DNA from 3 places in the Comamonas sp. Z3 genome. Region 1 is predicted to be linked to each of the others. Evidence: predicted binding sites of a transcription regulator. Region 1 holds the regulator's gene; each other region holds the start of a gene.
What was found. Region 1 encodes sigma-54, which starts transcription at its own class of promoters, with help from an activator protein. Its sites were predicted from a motif close to TGGCANGNAANCTGCTTT; they were not measured.
Positions count from the first base shown of each region.

Region 2: FSY59_RS03285 ([protein-PII] uridylyltransferase) is a predicted target of sigma-54. The motif match lies at 1,965-1,982, and genes of this name have one in related genera.
Region 3: FSY59_RS05345 (CmpA/NrtA family ABC transporter substrate-binding protein) is a predicted target of sigma-54. The motif match lies at 2,482-2,499, and genes of this name have one in related genera.

Region 1 covers NZ_VOQU01000004.1:680,622-684,795, reverse strand. Annotated here, with positions in the region: gene lptA (lipopolysaccharide transport periplasmic protein LptA) at 11-667, shown strand; gene lptB (LPS export ABC transporter ATP-binding protein) at 664-1,446, shown strand; gene FSY59_RS15295 (RNA polymerase factor sigma-54) at 1,592-3,193, shown strand; gene FSY59_RS15290 (S41 family peptidase) at 3,197-4,174, opposite strand, start outside.
Region 2 covers NZ_VOQU01000001.1:679,864-684,037, forward strand. Annotated here, with positions in the region: gene FSY59_RS03285 ([protein-PII] uridylyltransferase) at 1-1,841, opposite strand, end outside; gene map (type I methionyl aminopeptidase) at 2,032-2,844, opposite strand; gene purL (phosphoribosylformylglycinamidine synthase) at 3,024-4,174, shown strand, end outside.
Region 3 covers NZ_VOQU01000002.1:144,946-149,119, forward strand. Annotated here, with positions in the region: gene FSY59_RS05330 (tripartite tricarboxylate transporter substrate binding protein) at 1-626, shown strand, start outside; gene FSY59_RS05335 (DUF2809 domain-containing protein) at 690-1,064, shown strand; gene FSY59_RS05340 (nitrate regulatory protein) at 1,071-2,402, shown strand; gene FSY59_RS05345 (CmpA/NrtA family ABC transporter substrate-binding protein) at 2,656-3,927, shown strand; gene ntrB (nitrate ABC transporter permease) at 3,955-4,174, shown strand, end outside.

The sequences.
Region 1 (4,174 bases):
CGTGCCTTCCATGAAAAAAACACTCCTACCTCTTGCGCTGGCCTGCGCCCTGGCAGCAGCGACCGGCATGGTCCATGCCGAAAAGGCCGACAGCGCCAAGCCCATGAATATCGAGGCGGATGCGCTTCGTCACGACGAGCTGCAGCAGACCAGCGTCTTCACCGGCAATGTGGTGATGACCAAGGGCTCCATCGTGCTGCGCGGCGCCCAGCTTGATGTGCGTCAGGATGCCGAGGGCTATCAGTACGGGGTGATCAAGGCCGAACCCGGCAAGCGTGCCTTCTTCCGTCAGAAGCGCGACACCCTGGCCGGCCAGCCCGAAGAGTTCATCGAAGGCGAAGGCGAAGTCATCGAATACGACGGCAAGGCCGATATCGTCAAGTTCATCCGCCGTGGCGAGATGCGCCGCTACCGTGGTGGCCAGCTCAGCGACCAGGTCACGGGCTCCATCATCGTCTACAACAACATCACCGACGTCTATACCGTCGATGGTCAGAAGACCAGCGGCGGCCTGCCTAGCTCCTCCGTGGGCCAGGGCGGTCGCGTGCGCGCCATCATGGCGCCCAAGGACGGTACGCCGGGCGCACAGCCCAAGCTCGCCACACCTGCCACCCAGCTGCGCCCGAGCATGACGCTGGGCGGCGAGAAAGCCGACGAGAAGAAATGAGCGAGCCGACCTTCTCCAGCAGCCGCAGCGGCGAGTCCGACAGCCGCCTGGAGGCCAAGCATCTGGCCAAGTCCTATGGCAGCCGCAAGGTGGTCAAGGATGTATCGCTGTCCGTGCAAAAAGGCGAGGTGGTCGGTCTGCTCGGCCCCAACGGTGCGGGCAAGACCACATCGTTCTACATGATCGTGGGCTTGGTACGCAGCGATGGCGGCGAGATCTTCATCGACGGCCAGCCGGTGGGCGGCATGCCGATTCACCAGCGCTCGCGCCTGGGCCTGTCCTATCTGCCCCAGGAAGCCTCCATCTTTCGCAAGCTCAGCGTGGAAGACAATGTGCGCGCCGTGCTGGAGCTGCAAAAGGACGAGCAGGGCAAGGCGCTGACGCAGGGCGAGATCGAAAAGCGCCTCACGGGCCTGCTGCAGGAGCTGCGCGTCGAGCATCTGCGCCAGTCGCCGGCGCTGGCGCTGTCCGGCGGTGAACGCCGGCGCGTGGAAATCGCACGTGCCCTGGCCACGCAGCCGCGCTTCATCCTGCTTGACGAGCCGTTTGCCGGTATCGACCCGATTGCGGTGATCGAGATCCAGCGCATCATCGGCTTCCTCAAGGAGCGCGGCATCGGCGTGCTGATTACCGACCACAATGTGCGCGAGACGCTGGGCATCTGCGACCACGCTTTCATCATCAGCGACGGCCATGTGCTGGCCGAAGGCACGCCCGAGGAGATCGTGGAGAACGCCGATGTGCGCCGCGTCTATCTGGGCGAACATTTCAGAATGTGATGACCCCCACGCTCCCTCACTTTGTATGGTCGCTGCCCCCAGAAGGGGCCCTGGCCGTCTGCGCCGGGGTTTGCCCTGGGGCAGCCCGGCGGCAAACCCATAGCACTGCGCGCGTTTGCAATGATTGTCTGGGAGCCGCGCCTCGATGAAGCCAGGTCTCTCGCTACGCGTTTCGCAGCATTTATCACTGACGCCGCAGCTGCAGCAATCCATTCAGCTGCTGCAGCTCTCCACTCTGGAGCTGGCGCAGGAAGTCGAGCAGATGCTGGTCGACAACCCTTTTCTGGAGCGTGCGGGCGATGAGGCCGAAACTGCGGGAGATGCTCCTTTAGATGTAGCTAGTAGCGCCAGTGAATACAGTACTTCAGATAGTATTCATGCTGAAAAAGAAGCATCGCAAGCGCAATTAGCTACTGAAACAGTAGCGGAAGCACCGAGCCCCGAAACCCCGGAAACCCTGAACTGGGAGGCCGACGGCATGGACGGCCAGGACGGCGAATGGGGCGGCGAATCCAGCAGCGAGTGGGATACGCCCTCGGCCAGCAGCTCCACGCGCAACCGCGATGGCGATGACGAAACCGATGCCATCGATCTGGCGCGCGAGCACCAGAGCCTGACCGACTTTCTCCATCGTCAGGCGCTGAGCCTGCATCTGGGCGCGGCAGACACGGCGGCGCTGCGCTTTCTCATCGAGTCGCTCAGCGACGACGGCTATCTCGAGGATTCCCTGCAGGAGCTGGCGCAGAGCCTGGCCGGCGACGATCTGGAAGAGCGCGAGGAGCTGGAGCAGCACTTTGCCATTGCGCTGAAGCTGCTGCAAAGCCTGGAGCCGGTGGGCGTGGGCGCGCGCGATCTGGCCGAGTGCCTGCAGCTGCAGCTGCGCGACCTGATCCGCACGGCCGAGGACGAGGGCACGACCGAGGCGCATATGAACCGGCTGCTGCTGGCGCAGGCCATCTGCGCGCAGCCCATGGACTTGCTGGCGCGGCGCGATCTGCGCAAGCTCACCAGCCTGTGCGGCGCGCGCGAGGAACAGCTGCGCGAGGCCATGGCCCTGATCGCCAGGCTGGAGCCGCGTCCGGGGCGCCGCTTTGTCGACGTGGAGCGCCATATCGTGGTGCCCGATGTCATCGTGCGCCCGGTGCGGGCCGGCTCGGGCAGGGCAGACTTTTCCGTGCAGCTCAACCCCGAGGTCATGCCGCGTCTGCGCGTGCACGACATCTATGCCGGAGTGCTGCGTCGCCACAAGAACAGCGACGGTCATGCGGCGCTGCAGCAGCAGCTGCAGGAGGCGCGCTGGTTCATCAAGAACATCCAGCAGCGCTTCGACACCATCTTGCGTGTTTCCGAAGCCATCGTGGAGCGGCAGAAGAACTTCTTTGTGCATGGCGAGCTGGCCATGCGCCCGCTCGTACTGCGCGATATCGCCGACACGCTGGGCCTGCACGAGTCCACCATCAGCCGCGTGACCACGGCCAAGTACATGGCCACGCCCCAAGGTACTTTCGAGCTCAAGTATTTCTTCGGTTCGGGCCTGGGCACGGAAACCGGCGGCAGTGCCTCCAGCACGGCCGTACGTGCGCTGATCAAACAGTTTGTCGATGCCGAAGATGCCAGAAAGCCGCTGTCGGACGCCAAGCTGGCCGACATGCTCAGGGAGCAGGGCATTGAGTGTGCGCGCCGCACTGTCGCCAAATACCGCGAGCAGCTCAAGATACCGACGACCACGCTGCGCAAGGCGCTCTAAGACTTAGTGCGGCAGCAGCAGGCGGTTGTTGCGTGCCGGGTTGCGCCGGAGCGTAAGAGGCGCAGCATTCGGATCAGGGCTGACACTGCGCTTGCGGGCTGTGGCAGCAAAAGGCTGAGCGGGGCACAAGCCCGTGCTGATATGGTTCATGGCGGCAGCCAGCATGCCTTCCTGCGGGTCACCCAGTGCATGGTCTAAATCATCGGGCACGCTGCAACCGGGCACATAGCGCTGTGTTGGACCATTGCCCGGTGTAAAACCGTCGGCGTAGTCGCCAAAGCCTTTGGCGTTGATACCGGCAAACTCGATAGGGAAGTAACTGATGCCGCAGTTGTCCTTGGCCGTAAAACCATAAGGCTTGCCGCAGGTCGTGCCTCCAATCAGGATGACTTCCACATCCACACCGCGCAGGCCATTGATCAGTGCCTCACTGGCCGAGCACGTGCCCGATTGCGCTAGGACATACACCCGCTTCAGGTTGAGTGTGGGCAAGGGCTGAATATTGCTGCATTCGTTGTTGATGGGAAAGCAGGAGCTGCCATAAAACGGCGTCACCTGCGTTTCTGCGCTGCGGCGTGCGTTGTATTGCAGCGTCTCGAAAGTCTTGCCAGCCGTTTGCGTGCTGCCCGCAATCATGGTTGCCAGCTCTGCAGCGATGAACAGAAAACCACCGCCGTTGTAGCGCAGATCCAGCACTAAATCGCTCACGTTCTGGTTGCGCAGATTGGAAATGGCGGTGACCAGCTGACCTTCGGCGGGCAGCACATGGTCATTGAAGACGATGTAGCCAGCACGCGCACCGCTGTTTAGCGTGAGCACTCGCGATTGCGGCACCGGGGTGTTGGTGATATTGGTGCTGGTCAGACTTTGCACGGGCAGTTGTGCGCCGCCGCGCTGCAGGATGAAGTTGTGCGTGACGCCCAATATCTCAGGGAACAATCCGGCATTGAGCACATCCACCCCATCGGCATCGGGCGCATC
Region 2 (4,174 bases), on a different contig from region 1:
CGGTAGGTGTCTTCCAGCAGCTTGCCTTTCCAGGCGCTCCAGACCTTGGGGCTGGTGCCGCGAATGTCGGCCACCGTCAGCAGGTACAAGGCGGTGAGCTTGCGCTCGTTGCCGACGCGTTCGGCAAAGGCGCGAATCACATCGGGGTCGGACAGATCCTGCTTCTGGGCCACCTGGCTCATGGTCAGGTGCTCGCGCACCAGAAACTCGACCAGCTCCGCATCGGCCTTGTCGATCTGGTGGGCACGGCAAAAACGCTTGACTTCGACGGCACCGATCACGGAGTGATCGCCGCCACGGCCTTTGCCGATGTCGTGGAAGATAGCGGCCAGATACAGAATCCAGGGCTTGTCCCAGCCTGCGGCAAGCTGGGAGCAGAACGGATACTCATGGGCATGCTCGGCCATGAAGAAGCGTCGCACATTGCGCAGCACCATCAGGATATGCTGGTCCACGGTGTAGACGTGGAACAGATCATGCTGCATCTGTCCCACGATGCGTCGGAAGGGCCAGAGATAGCGGCCCAGTACCGAGGTCTGATTCATCAACCGGATGGCGTGGGTGATACCGCGCGGCTGCTGCAGGATTTTCATGAAGGTGGCGCGATTGACCGGGTCGCGACGGAAAGCACTGTCCATCACATCGCGGCTGGCATACAGCGCTCTCAGGGTGCGCGTCGACAGACCCGTCAATCCTTCATGTTGCTCGTACATGAGAAAGGTTTCGAGAATGGCATGCGGATCGCGCTCGTACAGATCGTCGCTGACCACTTCGATGGTGCCGGCCTTCTCGCAAAACCGATCATTGAGCGGAATCAGTTCGTGTGAGCCGGGGTTCAGGCGCTCCTCGATGCTCATGCGCACGATCTGGCACAGCTGGGTCACCGCCTTGGCGGCCCAGTAATAGTGGCGCATCAGGGTCTCGCCAGCGCGCATGGCCAGCTTGCGCCCCTCCGGCGTGGTGGAGCGATAGCCGAAGGCTTCGGCCACGGCGGTCTGCAGGTCAAAGACCAGCCGGTCCTCATGGCGACCGGCGGTGGCGTGCAGGCGGGCACGGATCAGGCTGAGCAGGGATTCGTTGGATTCGAGCTGCTGGACCTCGAAATGGGTGATCAGGTCTTGCTCGGCCAGCTCATGCCAGCTGTTGCCGAAGCCTGCGGCCTTGGCCAGCCAGAGCATGGTGTGCAGATCGCGCAGCCCGCCGGGCGATTCCTTGCAGTTGGGCTCCAGCGAATAGGGCGTGAAGTCGTATTTGGCGTGGCGCTGGCGCATTTCCAGCAGCTTGCCTTCGACAAAAGCCTTGGGATCAAGTTGCGCGCGAAACGCCTGCTCGAAGTCGGCAAACAAGGCCTTGCTGCCGGTGATGCGGCGTGACTCCAGCATGGCGGTCTGTACCGTCAGGTCCTGCGCGGCCTCCTGCAGGCATTCGGCAATGCTGCGCACGCTGGAGCCGATTTCCAGGCCGACATCCCAGCAACTGCTGATGAACTGCTCGATGCTGGCCGCCAGTTCCGCAGCCGGCTGTGCACTGCTTTGGGGCAGCAGCACCAGCACATCGATGTCCGAGTAGGGAAAGAGCTGGGCTCGCCCATACCCCCCCACGGCCAGCAGCGCCGCGCCTTGCGGCATCTGCGCACGCTGCCAGAGGGTGCGCAGAAGACCGTCGGCGAGTTCACTGAAATGGTGCAGCACTCCGCGCACGCTGCGTCTGCCCAGCGTAGGGTTGCGCAGCAAGTCCATCTGCCGGGCCTTGGCCTCGCGGTATTGCTCGCGTAGGCCCTGTAGCGAGGAGAGGTCGGAGACGTCGGCAGAGTTGGCGTAGGAGTGGGCAGAGGAGGTCATGCGCAGTAGAAAAAAGCGTTTCAACAGGGCAAGTGCTTGAGCGTCACCTTAACCCAACTGACTTGGGCTTGAGGCCTGTGATGGCAAAAAGATGAGCGCATGGCGCTTGCAGCACAAGGTCTACAAGCAAAAAATATGCCGCATCCAGCATTGGCCGGATGCGGCATGCAGGTCAGCGGCAGCAGCGCGCTCAGGTGCGGATGGCCGTGATGAAGTCGGGCGGGGTGGGCGAGCCATCGGACCAGGTCAGCACGTCATAGCCGGTCTTGGTGACGGCCAGCATCAACTCCCATTGGGCAGTCAGGCTGCGGTCCTTGGTGACGACGGTCCAGCCGTCGGGCATGGCCTTGATGTCGCGCTTGCCCAGATTCAGCATGGGCTCGATGGTGAAGACCATGCCTTCTTCCAGCACCACGCCTTCGCCGGGGCGGCCATAGTGCAGCACCTGGGGCTCGTCGTGGAACACCTTGCCGATGCCGTGGCCGCAGTACTCACGCACCACGGACAGGTTGTTGCTCTCCGCGTAGGTCTGGATGGCGTGGCCGATATCGCCCAACGTGGCACCGGGCCTGACCTGGGCGATGCCCTTCCACATGGCTTCGAACGTGAGCCTGGACAGGCGCTTGGCGGCAATCGTGCCTTCGCCAATGATGAACATGCGGCTGTTGTCGCCGAACCAGCCGTCTTCGGTGATGATGGTCACGTCGACATTGACGATGTCGCCCTTCTTCAAAGGCTTGTCGTTGGGGATGCCGTGGCACACCACATGGTTGACAGAGGTGCAGACATAGGCCGGGTAGGGCGTCATGCCCGGGGGCTGATAGCCCAGGCAGGCCGTCTTGGTGCCTTGCTCGGCCATGCGCTTGGCACACAGATCGTCGATCTGCTGGGTGGTGATGCCGGGCTTGATGTGGGGGGTGATGTAGTCCAGCACATCCGAAGCAAAGCGGCCTGCAACGCGCATGCGCTCGATGTCTTCGGGAGTCTTCAGTGTGATGCTCATGGCCGCAATTATCCCATTGCGCGCTTGAACATGCAGGGCTTGTGGGTGTGAGCATTCGGACTAACCCCGAGGCACGGTAAAATCCGAGGCTCACCGAATTCAGCGCTTTGGCCCGGTCCTCTCAGGCAGAGGATTGGCCAGGACGCTTTTCAACAGCCTTCACATAAACAGGCCGCCACGTGACATTGCATCTGACACAGTTTGAGGGTGGAAACGCCCTGAGCTCGTTCCGCGCCCAACAGCTTCTGACCGATCTGGTCGCCATCCACCCCAAGATCACCGGCGTATCTGCACGCTTTGTGCACCTGGTTGCCACCGAGGGCGCAGTTGCGCCCGCATTGCAAGAGCGCCTTTCGGCGCTCTTGACTTATGGAGATCCCTACAAGGGCAGCACTGAAGGCCTGGCCTTCATCGTCACCCCCCGTCTGGGCACCATCTCGCCCTGGGCTTCCAAGGCCACCGATATCGCCCGCAACTGCGGCCTGAATGTGTTCCGTGTGGAACGCATGACCGAGTATCGCGTGGACATGAAGTCCGGCCTGCTGGGCGGCAAGCCCGAGCTGTCGACAGAGCAGACCGCTCAGATCGCCGCTTTGCTGCACGACCGCATGACCGAGTCCGTGTTTGCGACACGCGCAGAGGCCGAGCAACTGTTCACTACCCTGGCGGCACAGCCCATGGAGTTTGTGGATGTGCTGGGCGGTGGCCGCGCAGCGCTGGAAACCGCGAACAAGCAATGGGGACTGGCCCTGGCTGAAGACGAGATCGAGTACCTGGTCAACGCTTTCAACGACCTCAAGCGCAATCCCACGGACGTGGAGCTGATGATGTTTGCGCAGGCCAACTCCGAACACTGCCGCCACAAGATCTTCAACGCCAAGTTCACCATCGATGGCGTGGAGCAGGAAAAGTCGCTGTTCGGCATGATCCGCAATACCGAAGCCTGCTCGCCCCAGCACACCGTGGTGGCCTATGCCGACAACGCTTCCATCATGGAAGGCCATGAGGTCGAGCGATTTGTCGCCAAGTTCGATGCCAAGGCAGACGCAATCAGCGCGCCCAGCTATCAGAAGCAGGCGGCTACCAACCATGTGCTGATGAAGGTGGAAACACATAACCACCCCACGGCGATTTCGCCCTTCCCCGGCGCATCGACCGGCAACGGCGGCGAAATCCGTGACGAAGGCGCAACCGGCCGTGGCTCCAAGCCCAAGGCCGGCCTGACCGGCTTCACCGTCTCCAAGCTCTGGGGCAGCGAAGTGGGCAAGCCCGAGCACATCGCCAGCCCGCTGCAGATCATGATCGAAGGCCCTCTGGGCGGTGCGGCGTT
Region 3 (4,174 bases), on a different contig from region 1:
TCAAGGATTTCACTCCCGTGATGCAGCTGGCCGTCGCGCCTTATCTGCTGGTGGTGAATCCGAACTTTCCGGCCAAAAATCTGGACGAACTGGTGGCCTATGCCAAGGCGCATCCAGGCAAGGTGGAATACGCTTCTGCCGGCAATGGCACGCTCAACCATCTGTTGGGCGAGATGCTGAAAAAGCAGAAGAACGTGAGCCTGCTGCATGTGCCTTACAAGGGGGCGTCGGCAGCCGCCACCGATGTGGTGGCCGGCCAGTTGCCGGTGACCTTTGGCAGCTTTCCCGGCGTGATGCCTTTTGTCAGCAGTGGCAAGCTGCGCGTGCTGGGCGTGGCGTCCGACAGGCCGACATCGCTGGCACCCGAGATACCCGTGCTGGGCAAGGGCCTGGCCGTGATCAGCTGGTACGGCTTGTTTGCACCGGCCGGTACGCCGCAGCCGGTGGTGGACAAGCTCCATCAGGCAGTGCAGACCGTGCTGGCCAGGCCCGAGATGGCAGAGCGCCTCAAGACTCTGGGCGCCGAGCGCGTGGAGTCCACGCCGCAAAGCTTCAAGGCCATGCTGCCGGCCGAGCTGGCGTACTGGAAGCAGGTGGTCAAGGACTCCGGCGCGCATATCGACTGAGGGGACGACAGCTTGTTGATACATCTGGCCGCTGGCGGATCCTTTCGTCGCTCACGGACGGGGTTGACCCTGCTCATTGTGGCGGTCATCGCCATCGGGCTGGCCTCGCGCCGGGGCTACGTGCCCTTTCCCGCCGTGCTGGGCAACTATCCGGGCGATGCGCTCTGGGCCTGGGTGGTGCTGCTGTGCGTGGCCTGGCTGCGGCCGGCCATCACGTGCGGCAAGCTCATGGCCTGGACCCTGGTCATCGCCTTTGCCATCGAGTTTCTGCAGCTCTATCAGGCCCCCTGGATGCAGGCCCTGCGCGCCAACAAGCTGGCCTATCTGGTGCTGGGCAATGGCTTCGATCCCCTGGATCTGCTGGCCTATGTCGTGGGAATCGGTGTGGGCGCCATGGTGGACCAGCTCTGGCAGAGGCGGCAGCGTCGCCTCGCCTGAGATGGCATGAATCGTGCTGATCGTCGATGGCATCAACATGACGACAAGCACTACCCCATGAAAACGCCTCTGCACTATCTGGTGGCTGCAAGGCAAAGCGAGATTGCCGAGCTGGAGCAGATCAGCCGCGCCAGCAGCCTGGTGGCGAGCATGTCCGAGCTCGTCCATGCGCTGCAAAAAGAGCGCGGTCTCTCGAATATCTTTCTGGTCAGCGGCGGCGCACAGGCGCAGCAGAGCCTGCTCGACCATGGCCTTCATGTGGACCAGGTCATGGGGCGGGTCTGTCTCGCCCTTGAAGAGCTGGGCGCGCGGGCGCCGGGTGCGCATGGCGCTCGCTTGTTCAATGCGATCGCCAATGCGCTGCAAGGCTTTGAAGCCCTGCCGCTGCTGCGCCGTCGGCGCAATGCGCTGCAGCTGAGTGCCGAGGACTGCACGCAGGCGCTGATCCGCATGATTGCGGCCTGCCTGACCGTGGTGTTCGAGGCGGCGGACAGCGCTTGCGATCCCGATATCGCGAAATTGCTGGTGGCGGTGTTTCATTTCATGCAGGGCAAGGAGCTGGCGGGCCAGGAGCGCGCCACAGGGGTCGCGGCGTTTACCGCAGGGGTCGGCAGGACAGAGCGTCAGCGCCATTGGCTGCATCTGATCGAGTCGCAGGAGCGCTGCTTTCAGGTGTTTGCAGACTTCGCCAGCCCCTCGGGGATGGAGCGCTGGCAGCAGCAATGCGGGGCCTGTCCCGATATGACGGTGATCGAGCGGCTGCGGCGCCTGGGCTGCACGGCCGGGGACGGCATGGCGCTGGACTGCAGCCTGAGCTCGCCATGGTTCGAAGCCTGTTCCAGCCGGCTCGATGCCATGCACCAGATTGAGGCATTCCTGGCCGAGGAGCTGCAGGCCCAATGTCTGCGCAAGCTGGAGCAGGCCGGTGCCGCTCTGAGTCAGCAAAAGGCGCTGCTGGAGATGCAGCCGCAGCCTGGGACTCGCGCCGAAGCGGCTGCAGCCTTTCTGGGAGCCACGCAGCCAGCCGCCTTCTTGCCTGCTGAGGGCGCATACGGGCTGCAGCTCGAGAAGAGCATCGTCTTGCTGGTGCAGGAGCAGTCCATGCGCCTGCAGGACATGCAGACCGAAATCGACAAGGCGCGCGCCACGCTCAAGGAGCGCAAGACCATAGAGCGGGCCAAGGGCGTGCTGATGAACTACCGCCAGCTCAGCGAGGGCGAGGCCTACAAGCTGATCCGCCAGACGGCCATGAACCAGAACCGGCGCATGCTGGATGTGGCCGAGGCGATTCTGGCCACAGTGGACCTGCTGCCTGGCAGCACCAATTCATCGCTTTGACAGCGTTGTGTTTGTTGCGCTGCACCAAATATGGGCCAAAAACCGGGGGGCAAAGCCTGCTCCACCTCTGATCAGGGGCTGGCATGGTTTGTGCATGACTGTTGATGTCAAGCAGACCAAAGGCGGTCGCGCTTAAAGCGTTATTACGAGTGACCTGGGACAACGGCGTCCTTTTCTCCTCACACCCGAGGAGGGAAGGGCGCCTTTTTGTTTTCCGGATCGCCTTCACCACGATTCTTGATGGAGTTTTCTCATGAGCCAGCGCCTTTCTTCGACTACTGCTCCCGCGCCGGAGCCCGTATCTGCCGGTGGCCGGCGTGAGTTTCTGCGCGTGGCCGGTGCCGCGGCACTCTATGGCACGCTGGGCCACCATGGCGCCTGGGCCGCAGGCTCCGACGCGCCGGAGAAGAAAGAGGTCAAGATCGGCTTCATCCCGCTGACCGATTGCGCCAGCGTGGTCATGGCCTCGGTGCTGGGCCTGGACCAGAAATACGGCGTGAAGATCGTTCTCAGCAAGGAGGCGAGCTGGGCCGGCGTGCGCGACAAGCTGGTCAACGGCGAGCTGGACTTCGCCCATGTGCTCTACGGCCTGGTCTACGGCCTGCACCTGGGCGTGGGCGGCCCCAAGAAGGACATGGCCGTGCTCATGGGGCTGAACAACAACGGCCAGGCGGTCACGCTGTCCAAGGCCCTGGCCGACAAGGGGGCGGTCGACGGAGCCAGCCTGGCCAAGGTCATGGCCAAGGAAAAGCGCGAATACACCTTCGCCGGCACTTTCCCCACCGGCACCCACGCCATGTGGATGCATTACTGGCTGGCGGCAGCAGGCATCAACCCTTTGTCCGAGGCCAAGCTGATCACCGTGCCGCCGCCCCAGATGGTGGCCAATATGCGTGTGGGCAATATGGATGGCTTCTGCGTGGGCGAACCCTGGAACCATCGCGCCATCATGGACGGCATAGGCATCACGGCCAATACCACGCAGGACATCTGGAAGGACCATCCCGAGAAGGTGCTGGGCACCACGGGCGAGTTCGCGCAGAAGAATCCCAATACCTGCCGCGCCGTGATGATGGCGATTCTCGAAGCCGGCCGCTGGATCGACGCCAGCCTGCAGAACAAGACGAAGATGGCCGAGACGGTGGCCCAGAAGTCCTATATCAATACCAGCGTGGACGCCATCAACCAGCGCATTCTGGGGCGCTACCAGAATGGCCTGGGCAAGACCTGGGACGACCCCAACCACATGAAGTTCTTCAACGACGGGGCCGTGAACTTCCCCTATCTGTCGGACGGCATGTGGTTCCTCACCCAGCACAAGCGCTGGGGTCTGCTCAAGGCCCATCCCGACTATCTGTCCGTGGCCAAGCAGATCAACCGCATCGACCTCTACCAGCAGGCGGCCAGCCAGCTCAAGGTCAGTGTGCCCAAGGATGTGCTGCGCAGCAGCAAGCTCATGGACGGCGTGGTCTGGGATGGCAAGAACCCGGCCCAGTACGCTGACGGTTTCAAGATCAAGGCCTGAGGCCGCCCCACCTAACGGAGAGACATCATGGTCAGTGCCGCACTTCATTCGCCGCTGGAACTCGATCCCCCGCATGACCCCCAACTGGCCGCTCTGGCCGCCAACGATGCACAGCTGGAAACTGCAGAAAAGACCGCTGGCAACGCAGATATTTCAAGGGCTGAAGTGAAAAAAGATACCGGTGTCGTCAGGGCATCCCCGGCGGTGATCTCGACCCCGCCCGGCCACTGGCGCCGGCACGCGGAAG